Regions from separate parts of the Nocardiopsis sp. RV163 genome, predicted to be linked through region 3. Evidence: predicted binding sites of a transcription regulator. Region 3 holds the regulator's gene; each other region holds the start of a gene.

Region 1 (7,306 bases), on a different contig from region 3:
GGGGACCAGGGCGTTGTGCATCTGCGTCTCCTGCTGGCGGCGCTTCTGGGCCGGGCGCCAGAAGAGCAGCCAGAACACCAGGAGGATCAGCAGGAACGGGAACAGCATGCTCAAGAGCCCACCGGTGGGCTCTCCTTCGGCAGCGAGGTGGTAAAGGCCCTGCACGGGGGCGTCCTTCCTGACGTTTCGTCGTGTGGCCGACCGCTGTCGGATGGGACACCGCGACGGCCACCTTCTTCGCATCGGCACGAACCGCGTGGTCCGGGCCTGTCCGGCACGTACAACGCACCAGAGGGCCGAGTCGTTCCACCGGTGTCGAACGACACGTACGGAGTCGTGCCCCGTATCGGCTGTTTCGTCCCAGCTTACGTGACGTGGGTCACCGTTATCCCACCGGAGGAGATCGGAGTGTTAACGGTTCGCCCCCGATCCGCGCGGCCGGAACCCATTGTGCCCCGACCGGGGCTGCGTGACAGACGCGCTGGTCAGGGACTCGCCGCTCCGTTGTGACCCGCGTTGCCCGCTGGGGCGGAGCCGCCCGTGACGCCGCCGTTGGCCGCCGCCGCGCCGAAGGCCGCGTCCGGAGGCGGGGTGAGCCCCATGTGCGCCCATGCCTGCGGGGTGGCCACCCGGCCGCGCGGGGTGCGTGCCAGGAATCCGGAGCGGACCAGGAAGGGCTCGGCGACGGTCTCCACCGTCTCGGCCTCCTCCCCCACCGACACCGCCAGCGTGGACAGGCCGACCGGGCCGCCGCGGAACCTCCTCATGAGCACGTCGAGGATGGCCCGGTCCAGCCGGTCCATGCCCAGTTCGTCCACCTCGTAGAGGTCGAGGGCGGCGCGGGCGGTGTCCAGAGACAGCCGCCCGTCCCCGCGCACCTCGGCGTAGTCGCGCACCCGGCGCAGCAGCCGGTTGGCGATCCGGGGGGTGCCGCGCGAGCGCCCGGCGATCTCCACGGCGGCGTCCGCGCCCAGGGGCGCGCCCAGCAGGCCCGCCGAGCGCTGGAGGATCAGCTCAAGTTCACCGGGGGTGTAGAAGTCCATGTGCGCGGTGAACCCGAAGCGGTCGCGCAGGGGCGCGGGCAGCATGCCCGCGCGGGTGGTCGCACCGACCAGGGTGAACGGCGCGATGTCCAGCGGGATGGCGGTGGCACCGGGGCCCTTGCCGACCACGACGTCGACCCGGAAGTCCTCCATCGCGACGTAGAGCATCTCCTCGGCGGGGCGGGCCATGCGGTGGATCTCGTCCAGGAAGAGCACCTCGCCCTCCTGGAGGGTGGAGAGCACCGCGGCCAGGTCCCCGGAGCGCTCGATGGCCGGGCCCGAGGTGATGCGCAGCGGGGCCCCCATCTCGGCCGCGATGATCATGGCCAGGGTGGTCTTGCCCAGGCCCGGACCGCCCGACATGAGGATGTGGTCGGGTGCCCGGTTGCGCCGCTTGGCGCTGTGCAGTACCAGGGAGAGCTGTTCGCGCACGCGTTCCTGGCCGACGAACTCGTCCAGCGCGCGGGGGCGCAGGGCTCCCTCGATCTGGCGCTCGTCCGTGCCAGCGTCGGGCGAGACCGCGTCGCGCTCGTAGGGCGGGGGCCCGCCGGGGGCCGATCCGCGGGGGCCTTCCTCGTGGAAGTCGTACACGGGGTTTCCTCCCTGTTCCTAGGCCCGGCTGAGCCTGCGCAGGGCGCTGCGCAGCAGGACGGCGACGTCGTCGGTGTGCTCGGCCTCGGCCGCCACGGCGGAGGCGGCGGCCTCGGCGTCCTTGGCCGACCAGCCGAGGTTGACCAGGCCGGAGACCACCTGTCCGCGCCAGGCGCCGTCGGGCTCGCTGCCGGCCCCGGCGGCTTCGGCCCCGGGCAGGGTGCCGTCGGTGAGCACGGCCGCGTCGAGCTTGCCGCGCAATTCCAGCACGATGCGCTGGGCGCCCTTCTTACCGATGCCGGGCACGCGGGTGAGGGCGGCGGTGTCCTCGGTGGACACGGCGTGGCGCAGGCTGGAGGGGCTGTGGACCGAGAGCATGGCCAGGGCCAGGCGGGGGCCGACACCGGAGGCGGTCTGGAGCTGCTCGAACAGGTTCTTCTCGTCGTCGTCGGCGAACCCGAACAGGGTCAGGGACTCCTCGCGCACGACGAGGCTGGTGGCCACGGTCCCGGTCTCGCCCACGTGCAGGCGCGAGAGCGCGGAGGGCGTGCACTGCACGGTCATGCCGACCCCGCCGACGTCGATGACGGCGGTGCCCGCGCCGCGTGCGGCCACCCGGCCGGTGAGGAACGCGATCATCTGGTTTGGGCACCGGGGACGGTGCCCCTCTCCTTCCTGGGGGCGGGGCGCTAGCGGCCGCGGGTGCGGCGGGCCAGCTCCACCTTGCGGGCGAAGTCCTGCTGGGCCTGGGCGACGCGGGCCTGGGCCCCGCCGCGCCAGATGTGGCAGATGGCCAGGGCGACGGCGTCGGCCGCGTCAGCGGGCTTGGGAGGTCCGTCGAGTCCGAGGATACGCGCCACCATCGTGCCGACCTGCGCCTTGTCGGCGCGGCCGTTGCCGGTGATGGCGGCCTTGGCCTCGCTGGGGGTGTGCATGGCCACGGGCAGGCCGCGGCGGGCGGCGCAGACCAGGGCGATGCCGCTGGCCTGGGCGGTGCCCATGACGGTGCTGAGGTTGTGCTGCGCGAAGACGCGCTCGACGGCGACCGCGTCGGGCCGGTAGCGGTCCAGCCACTCCTCGATGCCGCGCTCGATGTCCACGAGCCGACGGGGCAAATCCGTGTCGGGGCTGGTGCGCACGGCGTCGGCACCGAGGAGGGCGAGCGGTCGGCCGATGGCGCCCTCGACGGCGGCGACACCGCACCGGGTCAGCCCGGGGTCGATCCCCAACACGCGCACGCGCCTCACCCTTGCCCTCTCGAACGTCCGTTCGCCACATGCTAGCGGCGGGCGACGACGCCCGCCCCCGGCCCGCCCGGGCGTGTCGCCATCCCGGGGTCTCCCCGTCGCGAGCGTAGTCGCCCGGCCGGGCGCGGCCGCACGGCCCGGGCCGCACCACGACTTCGCCTTCCGGAGGAAAAGGGATGGACGGAACGCCGAGCGCGTGCTAAGTTGATCTCAGATCGAGAAATACTCGACTTGAGAACAACTGGAGGCGCATGTGACCGACCCGCGCAACGAGGAGGGCGAGAGCCGGTTCCTCGCCGGCTACGACCCCCGCGCGTTCGCCCCGGCCGCGGTCACCGTCGACGTCGTCGCCCTCACCATCCGCTCGGGCGTGCCGCACGTGCTGCTGACACGGCGCGCCGAGCACCCCCAGCGCGGCTGGTGGGCGCTGCCGGGCGGGTTCGTCCGGGCCCAGGACGGACCGGACGGCCCCGCCGACCCCGACCTGCCCGACGCCGCACTGCGCGTGCTGTCGGAGAAGACCCGGCTGCCCACCGAACTGCACCTGGAGCAGTTGGGCACCTACGGCGCCCGGGACCGCGACCCGCGCATGCGCGTCTTCTCGGTCGCCTACGTCCTGCTGGCCCCCGACCTGCCCGACCCGCACACCGGCCGGGGCACCGAGGAGGCCGCCTGGATCCCCTGGCGCGACCTCGGCCACGGCGACGGCGCCCGCCCCGGGCTCGACCTGGCCTTCGACCACGGCCGCCTCCTGGCCGACGCGGTCGAGCGCGCCCGCTCCAAGCTGGAGTACACCCCGCTGGCCACGGCCTTCCTCCCGCCCGCCTTCACCATCACGGCGCTGCGCGAGGTGTACGAGGCCGTGTGGGGCCAGTCCCTGCACGCGGCCAACTTCCACCGCAAGATCCTCGCCGCACCCGGGTTCGTGGAGGACACCGGGGAACTGGCCGAGCGCGGCGGCGCGGGCGGCGGACGGCGCGCCCGGCTCTACCGCGGGGGCGGCGCCGCCCTGCTGCACCCTCCCCTGCTGCGGAGCACGCAGTGACACCCGAGAGGAGTCCGATGACGGCCACCGGCCCCGCCTTCGGGGAGGCCGAACGCCAGGTCGCGCTGGCGGCCGACCCCGTGGAGCTGTTCGGCCCGCTGCCCGAGGGCGGCGGCGTGCCCCCGGCGGCCACGGCCCGCCACCGCGAGCTGGCCCGCGCGCTGCACCCCGACACGGCGCCGCCCGGCAGCGGTACAGGCCCCTTCACCCGGCTCTCGCGGCTGTGGGACCTGTACCGGGCGATGGCCGCGGGCGACCTGCGCCTGGACGACCTCACCCTGGCCGCAGGCGCGCACACCTACCGGGTCGGCCGGGAGCGGCTGGCCCGCGGCGACGTCGCCGACCTGCACCCGGTGCGCTACCGGGCGCCGGAGTGGCGCGACGCGGTGCTCAAACTGCCCCGCGCACCCCGCGACAACGACCTGTTGGAGGCCGAGGCGACCGCGCTGCGCCGTATCCGGGACCACGGCCACGAGCGCTACCGGGCCTTCGTCCCCGAACTGGTGGAGTCCTTCAAGCACCGCGACGCCGCCACCGGCGTGGAGCGGCGGGCCAACGTCCTGGGACGGCTGCACGGGTTCCACACGCTGGCCGAGGTGCGCCGCGCCCACCCCGACGGCGTGGACCCGCGCGACGCGGCGTGGATGTGGAGGCGGCTGCTGGTCGCCGTCGGCAACGCCGCCCTGGCGGGAGTGGTGCACGGCGCGGTCGTGCCCGAGCACGTGATGATCCACCCGGCCGATCACGGCCTGGTCCTGGTCGACTGGTGCTACTCGGTGACGGCGCACGCCCCGCGCACCGCGCCGCACGTCCCGGCGATGGTGCCCGACCGCGCGGACTTCTATCCGCCCGAGGTGGCCGCGCGCCGCCCCGCGCTGGCCCAGACCGACATCCACATGGCGACCCGGTGCGTGGAGTACGTCACCGCGGGCCGCCTGCCCCCACAGCTTCGGTCCTTCGCGCGCGGCTGCACCCTGCCCGCCCCCGAGCGGCGGCCCCGCGACGGGTTCGCCCTGCTCTGCGAACTGGACGACGTGCTGGAACGCCTCTACGGGCCGCGCCGGTTCCGCCCCTTCGCCATGCCGGACCCGGCACCGGCCGCCGGGGCCTGAACCCCCTCCCCGACCACCGTCCCCCTCACGAAACCCCTCACCGACCCCGGCGGCCCTCCCGGGCCGCCCGAAAACTCACGGAGAAACCCATGGGAAGCAGCCACTGGTCCACCGACGCCTATCACGCGCGCCAGGCCTACAACTCCTCCGTCGGCTCCAGCAGCTTCGGCTACACCGACGACGTACTCGCCTCGACCCCGCGCAGCGCCTGGCGGGTCCACGACAGCCTCGACCCCCGCGGGGTGGACGTGCGCGAGAGCCGCGACTCCGCCGAACACCCCGAGTCGCTGGCCATCTCGGTGCTCTTCGACGTCACCGGGTCCATGCGCGACGTGCCGCGCGTACTCCAGACCAAGCTGCCCGACCTGTTCGGCCTGCTGCTGCGCAAGGGGTACGTGCGGGACCCGCAGATCCTCTTCGGCGCGATCGGCGACGCCACGTGCGACCGGGCCCCGCTCCAGGTGGGGCAGTTCGAGTCCGGCAACGAACTGGAGGACGACCTGGGCAACATCCTGCTGGAGGGCGGAGGCGGCGGCCAGGTGATGGAGTCCTACGAGCTGGCCATGTACTTCATGGCCCGGCACACCTCCATGGACTGCCTGGAGAAGCGCGGACGGCGCGGCCACCTCTTCGTCATCGGCGACGAGATGGCCTACGGGGCGGTCAAGGCGCGGGAGGTGCGCGAGGTGATCGGCGACGACATCACCGAGGACATCCCGTTCCCGCGGATCCTGGCCGAGCTGCGACGCAGCTTCGAGGTGTACTTCATCATGCCGACCGGCAGCGGGCACTTCCACAACGACAAGGTGCGCGGCTTCTGGGACACCCGGCTGGGCCAGAACGTCATCTACCTGGACGACCTCGACGCGGTGTCGGAGACCATCGCGGTCACCGTCGGACTCGCCGAGGAGGCCATCGACCTGGAGAAGGGCCTGGCCGACCTGGCCGAAGCGGGATCGGACGCGGGCGAGGCGGTGGGCAGGGCGTTGCGGACGCTGTCCGAGAGCCGCGGCTCCGTGGTCGTGGCCGACACCCCGACCGGGCTCGGCGGCCCGGCCGGGGCTGGCGGAGTGGACCGGCTGTGACCGGCGCGACCGCCCCGTGGGCCGACGGGAACGCCGTCGTCGTCGACCTGGGGTTCGGCGACGCGGGCAAGGGCGTGACGGTCGACCTGCTGTGCGCGCGGCGGCGCTTCGGCGCCGTCGTGCGCGCCAACGGGGGCGCCCAGGCCGCGCACAACGTGGTGACCCCCGACGGCCGCCACCACACGTTCGCCCAGTTCGGCGCGGGCACACTGGCCCCCGGCGGCCCGGTGCCCACGCACCTGTCGCGGTGGATGGTGGTGGACCCCTTCGCCCTGGCCGCCGAGGCCGGGCACCTGGCCTCGCTCGGCGTGCCCGACCCGTTCGCGCTGGTCACCGTGGACCGCCGGGCCCTGATCAGCACGCCGTGGCACCGGGCGGCCAACCGGGCGCGGGAGCGCGCCCGGGGCGGGGACCGGCACGGCTCTTGCGGGATGGGGGTGGGCGAGACCGTGGCCTACGCCCTGGCCCGCCCCGAGGACGCGCCGACCGCCGGCGACTGCGCGCGGCCGGACGCGCTGCGCCGCAAGCTGCGCCGCCTGGCCGACCACCTGCACGCGGTTCGCCGCTCCCTGGAGCCCCCGGGCGCGGGCCCAGGCCCCGCCGCCGGGCACACGGCGGCCGGAACCGGGCCGCCGGCGGCCTCCGGCGCGGTGACAGGGTCCCGCGCGGCCCCGAACCGCGGTGCCGATGCCCGGCCCGACCCCGAGCCGGACGTCGAGGAGTGCGTGGAGGCCTACCAGGCCTTCGCCCGGCGGGTGCGGCTGGTGGACGAGGACTACCTGCCCCGGCTGCTCGCCCGCTCCCCCGTGGTGTTCGAGGGGGCTCAGGGGGTGTTGTTGGACGAGTGGCACGGGTTCCACCCGTACACCACCTGGTCCACGACGACCACCGCGAACCCGCTCGCGCTCCTGGCCGAAGCCGGGCGCCCCGGCGACGTCCGCCGGATCGGCGTGGTGCGCACCTACACCACCCGGCACGGCGCGGGCCCGCTCGTGGCCGAGGACCCCGGACTGGGCGCGGTGCTGGCCGAGGCGCACAACGGCACGCACCCGTGGCAGGGAGAGTTCCGGGTCGGGCACTTCGACGCCGTGGCGCACCGGTACGCGCTCGCCGCCACGGGCGGGGTGGACTCGCTGGTGGTCACGCACGCCGACGCCCCCGCGCGGGCCGGAGGGAGACTGCG
Region 2 (7,306 bases), on a different contig from region 3:
GCTTGCCCAGCGTCTGCTGCCAGCGGGAGAGGGCGAGGGTCTCATAGCCCGCGTAGAGCAGGAAGAAGGTCACCGACAGGAAGAGCGGGTACCGATCGCCGATACCGGTGGTGTCGCCCGAGCCGACCGCCTGGACGCCCACCCAGGCCAGGGACAGCACGAGCGCCAGCAGCAGCGCGGGCAGGGCGACCAGGAGCAGGTCGATGCCGCGCGCGTACGCCCGCGTCCGCCAGGCGGCCAGCGGGTAGAGCCGCTCCACCGGTTCGGGGCCCGGTGCGCCGGAGCGGCCGCCGTCGTGGAAGCCGGGGGTCTCCCCGTGCCCGGGGTCGGACGGTGACCGCTGGACACCCTGAGGCGTCGGCCCGCCGCGGTCCGGTCGGGGAGGGACGTTCATGGGTGGGCCAACCTCCAGGGCGGTTCGTCGGACTCGCGCGGGGGCCGGGCGCGGACACGTTCGACTCTACTGAGATGGGACATGCGTCGCGAACCCGCCGATCCGCTGTGGCAACGGGCGGCGCCCCGTCCCGCGGGGACCGGGACGGGGCGCGGCGGAGGCGCGGAGCGCGGGCTCAGAGCATCTTGGCCAGGAAGCGCCCGGTGTAGGACTCGGCCACCGCGGCGACCTCCTCCGGGGTCCCCTGCGCGACCACGGTGCCGCCGCCGGAGCCGCCCTCGGGTCCCATGTCGATGACGTGGTCGGCCGTCTTGATGACGTCGAGGTTGTGCTCGATGACGATCACCGTGTTGCCGGTGTCGGCCAGCCGGTCGAGCACGCCCAGCAGCTTGCGGATGTCCTCGAAGTGCAGGCCGGTCGTGGGCTCGTCGAGCACGTACACCGTCCGCCCGGTGGAGCGGCGCTGGAGTTCGGCGGCGAGCTTGACCCGCTGCGCCTCGCCGCCCGACAGCGTCGTGGCGGGCTGGCCCAGCCGCACGTAGCCCAGGCCGACGTCGGCCAGGGTCTGCAGGTGGCGGCGGATGGCGTTGATCGGCTCGAAGAACTCCAGAGCCTCCGAGATCGGCATGTTGAGGACCTCGGAGATGTTCTTGCCCTTGTAGCGGACCTGGAGGGTCTCACGGTTGTACCGGGCGCCGTGGCACACCTCGCAGGGCACGTAGACGTCGGGCAGGAACTGCATCTCGATCTTGAGCGTGCCGTCGCCGGAGCAGGCCTCGCAGCGGCCGCCCTTGACGTTGAAGGAGAACCGGCCCGGCTGGTAGCCGCGCGTCTTGGCGTCGGTGGTCTGCGCGAACAGCTTGCGGATGTGGTCGAAGACCCCCGAGTAGGTGGCCGGGTTGGAGCGCGGGGTCCGCCCGATGGGGCTCTGGTCCACGTGCACGACCTTGTCGACCTTGTTCGTGCCGTTGACCCGCAGGTGGCGGCCGGGCACGTCGCGCGCCCCGTTGAGCTCCTTGGCCAGGGCCTTGTAGAGGATCTCGTTGACCAGGGTGGACTTGCCCGAGCCGGACACACCGGTGACGGCGGTGAACACGCCCAGCGGGAAGGCGACGTCGATGCCGTGGAGGTTGTTCTCGCGCGCTCCCCGGACCACAAGCTCGTGACCCCGGGTGAGGGGGCGGCGCTCGACGGGCACCTCGATGCCGCGTTTGCCGGACAGGTACTCGCCGGTGAGCGAGTCCTGCGAGGTGAGCAGCTCGTCCACGATCCCCGAGACCACGACGTGGCCGCCGTGCTCGCCCGCGCCGGGGCCGATGTCCACGACCCAGTCGGCGGCGCGGATGGTGTCCTCGTCGTGCTCGACGACGATGAGCGTGTTGCCGATGTCGCGCAGGCGCTGGAGGGTCTCCAGCAGGCGCGCGTTGTCGCGCTGGTGCAGACCGATGGAGGGCTCGTCCAGCACGTACAGCACGCCCACCAGACCGGAGCCGATCTGGGTGGCTAGGCGGATGCGCTGGGCCTCCCCGCCCGAGAGCGAGCCCGAGGAGCGCGCCAGACTCAGGTAGTCCAGGCCGACGTCGAGCAGGAAGCCGAGCCGGGCGTTGATCTCCTTGAGCACCTGGGCGGCGATGACCGCGTCGCGCTCGGAGAGCGTGAGCCCGGCCAGGAAGGCCGCGCTGTCGCTGAGCGGCATCTGGGCGACCTCGGCGATGGACCTGCCGCCCACGGTCACCGCGAGCACGACCGGCTTGAGGCGCGTGCCCTCGCAGGTCGGGCAGGGCACGGTGCGCATGTACCCCTCCAGCCGTTCGCGGCCGTAGTCGCTCTCGGTCTCGGAGTGGCGGCGTTTGACCCAGGGGATGACGCCCTCGAACTCGGTGTAGTAGGACCGGTTGCGCCCGTACCTGTTGCGGTAGCTGACGTGGACCTGGGTGTCGTGCCCCTCCAGCAGGGCCTTGCGCGCGCGGCGCGGCAGCCGCTCCCAGGGGGTGTCCAAGTCGAAGCCGATCGCCTCGCCCACCGCCTTGAGGATGCGCTCCCAGTAGCCGCTGTTGGGCCCGCCCGACCAGGGGCCGATGGCGCCCTCGGCCAGCGTCTTCTCGGGGTCGGGGACCAGGAGTTCGGGGTCGACCTCCATGCGGGTGCCCAGGCCGGAGCAATCGGCGCAGGCGCCGTAGGGGGCGTTGAAGGAGAAGGAGCGGGGTTCGAGCTGTTCGAAGGACAGGTCGTCGTAGGGGCAGTACAGGTGCTCGGAGAAGACCTTCTCGCGGTCGGGGTCCCCGGCCTCCACGTCCACGAAGTCCAGGACGATGGTGCCGCCGGCCAGCTTGAGCGCCGTCTCCACCGAGTCGGTCAGGCGCCCGCGGGAGGAGGACTTCACGCTGAGGCGGTCCACGACCACGGCGATGTCGTGCTTGTCGTAGCGGCCCAGCTTGGGCGCCTCGTCCAGGCGCACGGCCTGCCCGTCCACCACCGCGCGGGTGTAGCCCTTAGACTGCAGGTCCTTGAACAGCTCGACGTACTCGCCCTTGCGTCCGCGCACGACGGGGGCCAGCACCTGGAAGCGGGTGCCCTCCTCCATCTCCAGGACGCGGTCCACGATCTGCTGCGGGGTCTGGCGGGCGATCTCGCGGTGGCACTCGGGACAGTGCGGGACGCCGATGCGCGCCCACAGCAGCCGCAGGTAGTCGTAGACCTCGGTGATGGTGCCGACGGTGGAGCGGGGGTTGCGGCTGGTGGACTTCTGGTCGATGGACACCGCCGGGGACAGGCCCTCGATGAAGTCCACGTCCGGCTTGTCCATCTGCCCCAGGAACTGGCGGGCGTAGGCCGACAGCGACTCCACGTAGCGCCGCTGGCCCTCGGCGAAGATCGTGTCGAAGGCCAGCGACGACTTGCCCGAACCGGACAGGCCGGTGAACACGATCATGGAGTCGCGCGGCAGGTCCAGCGAGACGTCCTTGAGGTTGTGCTCCCGGGCTCCCCGGACTACCAGTTGTTCGACCATCGAGTGAGACATCCTTCGGCTCTGGCGCACAGGACGCGGACCCCGTCGCGTGGCGTCGGCTGACCCGTGTGGAACTTCGCGTGCGGCGGTCGGGATCTCCCGGAGACCGCCCGGGCCCCGGAGACGGGCCGCTGAGGAGAGGGGGGAGGACGCTCGCCTCTCCCGCCCGTCCAGCCTAACGACCGCCGACGACGGTTTCTTCCACCTCGCGAAACAAGGCGGCACCCCGGCGCCTGAGCGCTCGGGGTGCCACCACTATAGACGAACGAGTGTTCGAATACGGCCGTTTCCCGGAATGTCCCCGTTGGGCCCGCCGTCCGCTCAGGAGCGGTCCGCCGGGGAGTCGACGGAGGGGTCGCGCTCGGTCTTGAGCTCGGGGTTCTTGCGCTCGTCGGCGCGGGACTTGACCAGGCTGCCGACGATGGTGACGGTCATGATGCCCAGGATGACGGTCAGGGACAGGCCGATGCCGACCTCGGGCACGTGCACGCCGTTCTCGTGCAGGGCGTGCAGGATCATCTTGACGCCGATGAAGACCATGATCGCCGACAGGCCCCAGCTGATGTAGGCCAGGCGGTCCATCAGACCGGCCAGCAGGAAGTACAGCTGGCGCAGGCCCAGCAGGGCGAAGGCGTTGGCGGTGAAGACGATGTAGGCGTCCTGGGTCAGACCGAAGATCGCCGGGATGGAGTCGACGGCGAAGACCAGGTCGATCATGCCGATCGCGACGATGACCATCAGCATCGGCGTGATGTGGCGGCGGCCGTCGAGCTTCACGGTGAGCTTGGCGCCGTGGTAGTCGTCGGTCACCGGCCAGAAGCGCTTGAGGAGGCGGACCACCGGGGTCTGGGTGAAGTCCTTCTCCTCCTCGTCGCCCTTCATGTGGTCGCGGACGATCTTGTAACCGGTGTAGATCAGGAAGGCGCCGAAGAGGTAGAAGACCTCGCTCCAGGCGTTGATGACCTGGGCGCCCAGGACGATGAAGATACCGCGCATGACCAGCGCGATGACGATGCCGACGAGCAGGACCTCGTGCTGGTACTTCTTGGGCACCGCGAAGGAGCCCATCAGGAGGTAGAACACGAAGAGGTTGTCGATGCTCAGGCTCTTCTCGGTGACGAACCCGGCGAAGTACTCGGCGCCCGCGGCGCCACCGCCGAAGTACCAGACACCGAAGCCGAAGACGATGGCGATGCCGATGTAGAAGGCCGCCCACCAGGCGGCCTGCTTCATGCCGAACTCCTGGGGGCCCTTCGTCTTGCTCCAGGGATGGTCGACGATGATGAGGTCGATCACCAGGATGGCGACCATGGCGCCGATGGTGGCGGCCCACAGCCACAAGGGAACGTTCACGGACGGTCTCTCCTCCGGTCAGTGCGCGCGGGCAGTGTGCACGCACGTCGAACCACCGGAGGTCTCTCCCGCTCGCGGCGAAGCGCTGCGAACCGGCGGCACCGGGAGGACGACATTGTCCGCCGTGATGACGACACCGCCGCGACAGGGATACTCCCCTCACGTGTCAGGCCAGGATACCGGTACCGCGCTGTGGGCGGCACACACCGGACCGTAGTCCAGGATGACATCCACATCCCCTCGGGGTGAAGCCCCGGCGAGGGTGGCATCGGCCGCACCCCGGGGACAGGTCCACCCGACCCCGGGGCCACCCCCCGGACCCCGCACGTCCCGCCTCAACCGCGCAGCACCGCCTTGTACACGCCCGCGGCGGCCTCCACCGCGTCCTCCTCGCTCGGCAGCGCCTTGGCCGCCTCACGCGAGCGCGCACGCAGGTCCTCGGCCAGCGCCGGGTCGTCCAGCACCCGGCCCACGGCGGCGGCGAAGGCCGCGGGATCCCCCGGCGGCACCATCAGCACCGTCCCCGAGTACAGGTCGGGGATGCCGCCGACCCGGGTGGAGACCACCGGCAGCCCCGCGCGCAGCGCCTCCATGATCACCAGCGAGGGCCCCTCCCACTGGCTGGTCAGGCAGAACACGTCCGCCGCCGCCAACAGGTCGGCCACGTCCGCGCGGTGCCCGAGCATTCGCACGTCCGCGCGCATCTCGGCGGCCGTGTCGTGCAGCTCCCCCCACAGGGGACCGTCCCCGGCGATCGCCACCACCGGTTCGGGGCGGCGGTCGGCGATGGCCGGTGCCGCCGCCAGGAGCATGTCCAACCCCTTCTGCTCGGCCAGGCGGGCGACGGTCAGCAGCAGCGGTCGCTCCGGCAGCACGGCCAGGTCGGCCCGGGTGGCCTCGCGCCCGTTCACCGGAGCGCCGGTCTCGGGAGCGGCCACCACCGCCAGCCGCGCGTCGCGCGCCCCGACGGAGCGCAGCCTGCGCACCAGGTCGCCCGACACCCCCAGCACCACGTCCGCGCGGTGCGCCACGATCCGCTCCAGCACCGGGTAGGCCGCCGACAGCGCCCCCCGCACCAGCGGCGGCGCGTTGTGCGCGGTCACCACCAGCGGAGAGGCTCCGGCAAGCGCGCACAGGGCCCCGGCACGCAGCCCGTGCGCGTGCACCACGTCCGCGCCCCGGGTCAGGGCGCGCAGGCGGAGCACCGCGCCGGGATCGCCCGTCGAGGGCGCCGCTCCGATGCCGACCGGGGAGAAGCGCATGCCCTTCGAGGTGAATCCGAACTCGCGCTCGGCGGAGGCCGGTCCCAGCACCGCCACCCGGTGGCCGCGCGCGGCCAGGCCCGCGCCCAGCGAGCGCACGTGGCGGCCCACCCCTCCACTGCTGGTACCGATGACCAGCGCGATCCTGGCGTTCAACGCCTCTCCCTCCTGCGTTCGAGTACGGTCCCGGCCCGGTCGGCGACGGCGCGCACCGCCGGACGGTCCACCACCGCCGCGACGGCCGTGTAGGCGGCGAGCGCCGCCGTCGCCGACACCGCGGCCGCCGCCACCGTCTGCCACACGCCGTCCGCGGGCAGGGCCGCGGCCACCGCGCGCCCCGCGCTCCACCCGACCACACCGCCCAGCGCCGCGGCCAGTACCGAGCGCGCCAGGCCCGTCAGGGTCTCCCGACCGTGCGTGCGCGCCACCGCCGCGCACAACAGGACGGCGGCCAGGCTCAGGCCGACCGTGCTGGCCGCGCCCAGCCCGGCGATGGACCAGCCCTGCGGCAACGTCCACACCAACACCACAGCACACGACATCACCACCAGCCACCCCACCACCTGGGCCGTGGCCGCCAGGCGCCCGTGGTGCGAGGCGTACAGTGCCCGGCTGAGCAGGGCGACCAGCCCGAAGCCCACCACACCGGGAGCGTAGGCGAGCAGGGCGCGCTCCAGGGTCACGGGGTCGTGCTGGGCGAAGACCAGGGCCACCGGGGCCGCGGCGGCGGCCAGGGCTGCGCCCACTCCAGCGGTGACCACCACGCAGGCGCGGGCGCCGCCCGCCACCAGGGAGGCGTACCCCCGCCGGTCGTGTTCGGCGTGCGCGACCGCCAGGGCGGTGAACGCGCTGGTGGCGATGGGCACCGCGATCACCCCGTAGGGCAGGGTGAACAGGGCCCAGGCGTAGGTGTGGAGCACGGCCGCGCCCGCGCCGCCGCCCCGGTTGGCCAGGGCCACGAACAGCAGCAGGCACAGCTGCATGGCCGCCAGCGGCAGCAGGGAGGCCAGCGCCAGGGAGCGCACGCGCCCGCCCACCCCCGGCGGGAAGGTCAGCCGCGGCCGGGGCCGCACCCGCAGCCGCCGGGCGGGCCCCAAGACCGTGAGGAAGAGCGCCGCCGCCCCGGCGGTGGTGCCCAGGGACAGGACCAGCTCGGCCGTCAGCGGCAGGCCCGCCACGTCCTGGCGGTGGTCGGCTCCCAGCGGCACGAAGGCCACGTAGGCGGCGATGACCACCAGGCTGGACACCAGCGGGGCCAGGGCCGGGGCCAGGAAGCGGCGGTGGGAC
Region 3 (7,306 bases):
CCGTCGCGCTCCGTCCAGACCGGTCATCAGCCGGTCCACGTCCTGCCGGGAGACCTGCGCGTCCCGTTCCCCCCACAGCACCAGCACGGGGGTGCCCCCGGGCAGGCCCTCCGCCAGTTCGACGGGGTCGAAGGCGTCCATGTAGGCCAGGAAGTCCTCGTTGGCGGGGGTGTAGACGCCAGTTACGCCTCCGCTGGGCATCTCCACCTCGCCCAGCGCGCGCCCGGACCTGATCGCGGCCCGTCCGGCACGGGAGTCCGAGAGCAGCTGGACCACCTGCCCCTCCTCCACCTGGCCCGAGGCCTCGGCGGCGCGCGCCTGCTCGGTGAGCTGGCGGTCGATCAGGTCGAGGTAGCGCGAACCGGGGGGCGCGGCCAGCACGAGCGCGGGGGAGGGGTGCTCCGCACCGATGAGCTCGTGGGCGCGCAGCGCGTACAGGGCGCCCTCGCTGTGCCCGACGACCACCACCCGCCCGGGGTCCACCTCCGGCTGGGAGACGAGTTCCTCGTAGGCCGACGCGACCTGCTCGTCGAAGATCACCGGGTCCACCGGCGCGACCTCGCCGCCGGGGCCCGGCGTCTCGAAGTCCGGGCCGCTGCCGTACTTGTCGTAGCGCAGCGAGGCCACCCCGACGTCGGCGAGCACCCGGGACAGGTTCTGGTTGGTGTCGGCGTCGGGGCGCACGGAGCTGTTGCCGTCGCGGTCGGTGGGACCGCTGCCGGAGATGATGAGCGCGCCCGGAACGGTTCCGGAGACCTCCCGGGGCATCCGGAACGAGCCGGACACCCCGTGCCCGCCGCCCTCGAAGGCCACCTCGCGCTCGACGCCGCCGGCCCCCGGCGCCTCGGCGGCCCCGTCGTCGGCGGGGGCGCAGGCGGCGGTCAACAGGACGGCGCTCGCCGCACCGGCCAGTGCGGTGCGCCAGCGGACGGCGGGGGAGGAGGCACGTGTGAACACCTTCTCAGCCTAGCGGCCCGCGCCCGTCGGCCCCGCGCCGTCCACAGGGGAAGCGTCCCCGGTCCCTCCGAGGGGAGGGGGACCGGGGACGCGGGTACCCGGGCACCTCAGACGCGGCGCATGACCGCGACCACCTTGCCGAGGATGGTGGCGTCGTCGCCGTTGATCGGCTCGTAGTCCTCGTTGCGCGGCATCAGCCACACGTGGCCGCCCTCCTCGCGGCGCAGCACCTTGACGGTCGCCTCCTCGTCGAGCAGCGCCGCCACGATGTCGCCGTTGTTGGCGTCCTGCTGCTGGCGCACCACCACCATGTCGCCGTCGGTGATGGCGACGTCGGTCATCGAGTCGCCGACCACGGTGAGCATGAACAGGCGTCCCTCACCCACAAGCTGGCGCGGCAGGGCGAGCACGTCCTCCACCGACTCCTCGGCCAGGATCGGACCGCCGGCGGCGATCCGGCCGACCAGCGGCACGGCCGCGGCGCGCGAGAGGTCGATGTCCTCGGGCACCAGCGTCTGCCCCGAGGCGCGCCCGGGTGTGCGCAGCTCCACCGCGCGCGGCCGGTTCTGGTCGCGGTGCAGGTAACCCTTGCGCTGGAGGACCTTGAGCTGGTGCGCCACGCTGGACGGGCTGGACAGGCCGACCGCTTCCCCGATTTCCCTTATCGAGGGGGGGAAACCCCGCTCCCGGACATAGCGTTGGATGCAGTTCAGCACGCTCTGCTGGCGCGCGGTGAGTTTGGGGGCTTCGGGCGTGGACCCGCCCGCGTTCTCCGCTGGTGCGAGAACGGTGGCGGTATCTGCGGTTCCGGGATTCTCCTCCGGCACGGCCGGGCCTCCTCGGCATTCGGTTCGGTCAGGGCCTGCTTGTGTGACTGGCCACCCCCGGTCCGCGACCGTGCCGACCTGGGGGTCCACGTGATGGCGAAACCGGTGTGAAATCAAGGTCAACTTTAGTCGTTGCACACGGTGATATCAAACAAGCGTTCGAGGCAGGGGAGAATTGCCGTCGCGCGTATTCGCGGTCAATTTCCGGCCTGCACTTACGTGTGTACACGCGTTCACGCGCTGTTGTCCCCGGAATGCGCGAACGCGTGTCCGCGACAGCGGTTCCGGCCAGGCGCAGGGGTCTTATCCCGGGGCGTCGGCCCGACCGAAATCCCCGTGACGTCGGGATTCCCGTGCCCGCCGCCGGGAGCGGCGGCTCCGGCGGTCGGCGCTATCCTTGAGCGCGGTGCCGGGCCGCCCCCGCAGCAGTCCGCCCGCACCGGCTTCCCCGCCCCACCCCGCCGCCGCGGACCGCGATGCCGCGCGGTCCCTCGGCCGTGTTCGTGACACGCCCGTGCCGGGGTTGCGGCGGGGCTGGGAAGAAGTCTAGGTTCGGCCACAACATCTGGTGTTGCGACAGGAATGCTTGTCCAGAAGTTGTGGTTTAGTGGTACCTAGGTGTTGTCGTTCGGTGAGAGAAGCAGGTGAACCAGGGTGCACTGTCCGTTCTGCCGCCATCCGGACACCCGGGTGATCGACAGCAGGTCCACCGACGACGGCGCGGCCATCCGGCGCCGCCGGTCCTGCCCCGTCTGCGAGCGCAGGTTCACCACCCAGGAGACCGTCCTGCTGATGGTGGCCAAGCGCTCGGGGGTCACCGAGCCCTTCAGCAGGACCAAGATCATCGCCGGGGTGCGCCGGGCCTGCCAGGGCCGCCCCGTCTCCGAGGACGCCCTGGCCAAGCTCGGCCAGCAGGTCGAGGAGGAGATCCGCGGCCGCGGCCTGGCCGAGGTCCCCGCCCACGAGATCGGCCTGGCCATCCTGGGGCCGATGCGCGAGCTGGACGAGGTCGCCTACCTGCACTTCGCCAGCGTCTACCGCGGCTTCGAGAGCCTCTCCGACTTCGAGGCCGAGATCGCCAGCCTGCGCCAGGACCGCGAGGCCGAGACCGGCGGCCGCAGCGGCGCCACCACGGGGTAGCGTCCCCCGCGGCCGCACGCCGACCGCGCGCGGGGCCACACCACTCCCGGGACAAGGACACCGGGCACGGTCGGTGGCCGTGCCCATGAGTGAGGGGAGACCCGGCGATGACGGAATCCGCCAACGGTCCGGCCGGACGCAAGGTCAAGGGCAAGGGCGACCGCAAGGGGATCAGGGTGAGGCGCGTCTTCACCTCTCCTGGGACGCACCCCTACGACTCCCTGGAGTGGGAGCGCCGCGACGTCGTCATGACCAACTGGCGCGACGGCACGGTCAACTTCGAGCAGCGCGGGGTGGAGTTCCCCTCCTCCTGGTCGATGAACGCCACCCAGATCGTCACGAGCAAGTACTTCCGCGGCGTGGTGGGCACCCCCGAACGCGAGTGGAGCCTCAAGCAGCTCATCGACCGCGTCGTCGGCGTCTACACCGAGACCGGCCGCGAACAGGGCTACTTCGCCTCCGCGGAGGACGCCGAGGTCTTCGACCACGAGCTCAAGCACGCCCTCTCCCACCAGCTGTTCAGCTTCAACTCCCCGGTGTGGTTCAACGTCGGTACGAGTTCAAAAGCCCAGGTCAGCGCGTGTTTCATTCTCTCCGTGGACGACACCATGGAGTCGATCCTGGACTGGTACAAGGAAGAGGGGATCATCTTCAAGGGCGGGTCCGGCGCGGGTGTGAACCTGTCGCGCATCCGCTCCAGCAAGGAGCTGCTCTCCTCCGGCGGGACGGCCTCCGGCCCCGTCTCCTTCATGCGCGGAGCCGACGCCTCGGCCGGGACCATCAAGTCCGGCGGAGCCACCCGCCGGGCCGCCAAGATGGTCGTACTGGACGTCGACCACCCCGACATCGAGGACTTCGTCGAGACCAAGGCCCGCGAGGAGCACAAGATCCGTGCCCTGCGCGACGCCGGGTTCGACGTCGACCTCGGCGGCGACGACATGTTCAGCGTCCAGTACCAGAACGCCAACAACTCCGTGCGGGTCTCCGACGCGTTCATGCGCGCCGTGGAGAGCGGATCCGACTTCGGCCTGACCTCCCGCACCACCGGCGAGGTCGTCGCCACAGTGGACGCCAAGGAGCTGTTCCAGCGCATGGCCAGGGCCGCCTGGGAGTGCGCGGACCCGGGTATCCAGTACGACGGCACGATCCAGGACTGGCACACCACGCCCGAGAGCGGACGTATCAGTGCGAGTAACCCGTGCTTTCCGGCTGATCAGCGTGTGCTGACGGATCGCGGACACATACCGATCGGTGATCTGGTCAAGCGTGCGGCCCAAGGCGAGACCTTCGCCGTGTACACCAACGACGTCACCGCCGAGGCGGACGCCCAGAACGCTGTGGTGGCGACAGTCCCCACCCAGTACATGGTTACGGGGACCAACGAGATCCTCGAACTGCGTTTCTCCGACGGCTCTCTTCTGCGCTGCACCCCCAACCATCGGATGTGGACCGAGAACAGGGGCTGGGTGCACGCGGAGAAGCTGCTCTCCGACGACCGGGTCGTCCGGTCCTTCCAGTACGCGCCCCGGTCGAACCCGGTGCCGCAGATCCCCCGGGACGCCTTGGAGGCGGCACGGCTGGCGGCGGCTTCCCCGGGCGTCCGGTCCCTGCGTCTGCCGGAGAAGTGGGACGAGGACCCCGACCTGGCGCACTACCTGGGCTGGCTCGCGGGAGACGGCTCCGTCGGTGACCAGGCGGTGGTGACCGTCTACGGCACGGCGGAGGAGCAGGAGGGCGTCCTTCCCCGCCACCGGGCCCTCATCGAGCGCCTTACCGGGCAGCGGAGTGAGCCGAGCCTCCAGCCGGACGGGACCCGACAGCTCAGGGTCACGCGTCGCGCCATGGTCAGCTTCGTGCGAGCCTTGGGCCTGGGAGCCCGGGCGGCCGACGCGTCGGTGCCCCCGTCGCTCTTCGAGGCTCCTGAGGAGACCGTGCTGGAATTCCTCCAAGGGCTGTTCGACGCCCACGGACGCGCGGTGGACCAGCGAGTCAGCGGGACGCGCTACGTCGGTCTGGTCAGCCGTTCGGAGCGGCTTGCGCGCGAGGTTCAGGAACTCCTCGCCCCGTTCGGCGTAGCCAGTCGCGTGTACGGGACCTCCGAGGGCGAGCCGGATTCGTTCTCCCGCACCCGTAAGGACGGAAGCACCGTCTCCTGCGGCAGCGACGGTCCGTTCTTCGACTTGCGGATCTCGGCCCAGTCCATGCGGCAGTTCTCCGCCCTCATCGGCTTCTCCCTGGAGAGCAAGAGCGAGAAGCTCAAGGAAGCTCTGGACTTTCGCCGCGTGTACGGGACGAAGACGACGGTACGTCTGGTGTCCAGGCGTTCACGGGGCTTCGAAACCACGTACAACCTGACCGAGCCGCGCAACCACTCCTACATCGTGGGCGGCACTGTTGTCGCCAACTGTTCGGAATACCTCCATCTGGACGACTCGTCCTGCAACCTGGCCTCGATCAACCTGCTGAAGTTCCTGCGAGGGGACGACACCTTCGACGTGGAGCGCTTCACCGCGCTCACCGAACTGGTCATCACGGCGATGGACCTCTCCATCACCTTCGCCGACTTCCCCACCGAGAAGATCGGCGAGACCACCCGCGCCTACCGGCAGTTGGGCATCGGCTACGCGAACCTGGGCGCCCTGCTCATGGCGACCGGCCACGCCTACGACTCCGAGGGCGGGCGCGCCGTCGCCGCCGCTGTGACCTCGCTGATGACCGGTGCCGCCTACCGGCGCAGTGCCGAGCTGGCCGGGGTCGTCGGCCCCTACGACGGCTACCGGCGCAACGAGCGGGCCCACAAGAGGGTCATGCGCAAGCACGCCGCGGCCAACGACGACCTGCGCACCGTCGGAACCCTGGAGGAGCCGATCCACGCCGCGGCCACCCGAGAGTGGGCCGAGTGCCTCAGGACCGGTGAGCGCAACGGCTGGCGCAACGCCCAGGCGAGCCTTCTCGCGCCCACCGGGACCATCGGCTTCATGCTCGACTGCGACACCACCGGCATCGAGCCGGACTTCTCGCTGGTCAAGTTCAAGAAGCTGGTCGGCGGCGGCTCCATGCAGATCGTCAACCAGGCCATCCCGCGCGCGCTGGCCAACCTCGGCTACCAGGACGAGCAGATCGAGGCCGTCGTCGAGTACATCTCCGAGAACGGCCACGTCGTGGACGCGCCCGGCCTGCGCACCGAGCACTACGAGGTGTTCGACTGCGCGATGGGACGCCGCTACATCCGGCCCATGGGCCACGTGCGGATGATGGCCGCGGTGCAGCCGTTCCTGTCCGGCGCGATCTCCAAGACGGTGAACGTGCCGGAGGGGGCCTCGGTCGAGGACTTCGAGCACATCTACTTCGAGGGCTGGCGGATGGGTCTGAAGGCGCTCGCCGTCTACCGGGACAACTGCAAGGTTGGCCAGCCGCTGTCCACCGGCGGAACGCGGGAGGAGGAGGCCGAGGCGGAGGCCGCCGAAGCGCCCCGCCCGGTCCGCCGCCGCCTGCCCAAGAAGCGACCGAGCGAGACCACGTCGTTCTCCGTGGGCGGGGCCGAGGGCTACATCACCGCGGGCTCCTATCCGGACGACGGTCTGGGCGAGGTGTTCATGAAGCTCGGCAAACAGGGGTCCACCCTGGCCGGGGTGATGGACGCCTTCTCCATCGCGATCTCCATCGCACTGCAGTACGGGGTCCCCCTGGAGACCTACGTGGAGAAGTTCACGAACATGCGGTTCGACCCGGCGGGCATGACCGACGACCCCGACATCCGCATGGCACAGTCGGTGGTGGACTACATCTTCCGCCGCCTGGCCCTGGACCACCTGCCCTACGAGGAGCGGGCCGCGCTGGGGGTGCTGTCGGCCGCCGAACGCCAGGCGCAGGTGGCGGGCGAGGACCCCGCGCAGGTCGCCACGCAGGTGGAGTCCTACGCCCAGTCCGCCGCCACCCGCGGGGCGGACGCCCCGGAGGAGGCCCCGGCCGCCCCCGCGCGGGAGCCGCGCACAGTGGCGGAGCGGCCGACCCGGGCGCACTCGACCGCGGAGCTGATGGAGGGCAAGGGCTTCGTGGCGGACGCGCCGCTGTGCGTGACCTGCGGTACGAAGATGCGCCCGTCGGGAAGCTGCTACGCCTGCGAGGGCTGCGGAGCCACCAGCGGTTGCAGCTGACCGGCGTCGGACGGGCCGCCAGGGGAGGGGCGGAGCCGTCCCCCTCCCCGGCACCCCGGTCCCGTGTCAGCCGCGGTCGAGGTCCCCGGAGGCGGCCGCGACCGCGGCGGTCACGGCGGTCACCCCCAGCACGGCGGGCCAGGCGCCGACCTTCTTGGCCAGCGGGTGGGAGAGCCCGAACGCGCCCACGTACACGCCGGTGAGCGCGACCGCCGCGCCCACCCC

What was found. Region 3 encodes LexA, which represses DNA repair genes until DNA is damaged. Its sites were predicted from a motif close to TCGAACANNTGTTCGA; they were not measured.
Region 1: the regulator LexA is predicted to act here: its motif matches at 2,892-2,907, upstream of ruvC (crossover junction endodeoxyribonuclease RuvC).
Region 2: the regulator LexA is predicted to act here: its motif matches at 3,666-3,681, upstream of uvrA (excinuclease ABC subunit UvrA).

The regions. Positions count from the first base shown of each region.
Region 1 is NZ_LEKI01000076.1:6,121-13,426, forward strand. Features, by position in the region: gene yajC (preprotein translocase subunit YajC) at 1-108, opposite strand, end outside; gene ruvB (Holliday junction branch migration DNA helicase RuvB) at 486-1,634, opposite strand; gene ruvA (Holliday junction branch migration protein RuvA) at 1,653-2,273, opposite strand; gene ruvC (crossover junction endodeoxyribonuclease RuvC) at 2,324-2,872, opposite strand; gene ABD54_RS14835 (NUDIX domain-containing protein) at 3,135-3,926, shown strand; gene ABD54_RS14840 (molecular chaperone DnaJ) at 3,944-5,038, shown strand; gene ABD54_RS14845 (hypothetical protein) at 5,128-6,123, shown strand; gene ABD54_RS14850 (adenylosuccinate synthetase) at 6,120-7,306, shown strand, end outside.
Region 2 is NZ_LEKI01000109.1:2,287-9,592, forward strand. Features, by position in the region: gene ABD54_RS18225 (RDD family protein) at 1-394, opposite strand, end outside; gene uvrA (excinuclease ABC subunit UvrA) at 570-3,404, opposite strand; gene ABD54_RS18235 (TerC family protein) at 3,726-4,757, opposite strand; gene ABD54_RS18240 (glycosyltransferase family 4 protein) at 5,093-6,175, opposite strand; gene murJ (murein biosynthesis integral membrane protein MurJ) at 6,172-7,306, opposite strand, start outside.
Region 3 is NZ_LEKI01000147.1:823-8,128, forward strand. Features, by position in the region: gene ABD54_RS21120 (S9 family peptidase) at 1-957, opposite strand, end outside; gene lexA (transcriptional repressor LexA) at 1,065-1,784, opposite strand; gene nrdR (transcriptional regulator NrdR) at 2,439-2,924, shown strand; gene ABD54_RS21135 (vitamin B12-dependent ribonucleotide reductase) at 3,032-7,081, shown strand; gene ABD54_RS21140 (hypothetical protein) at 7,148-7,306, opposite strand, start outside.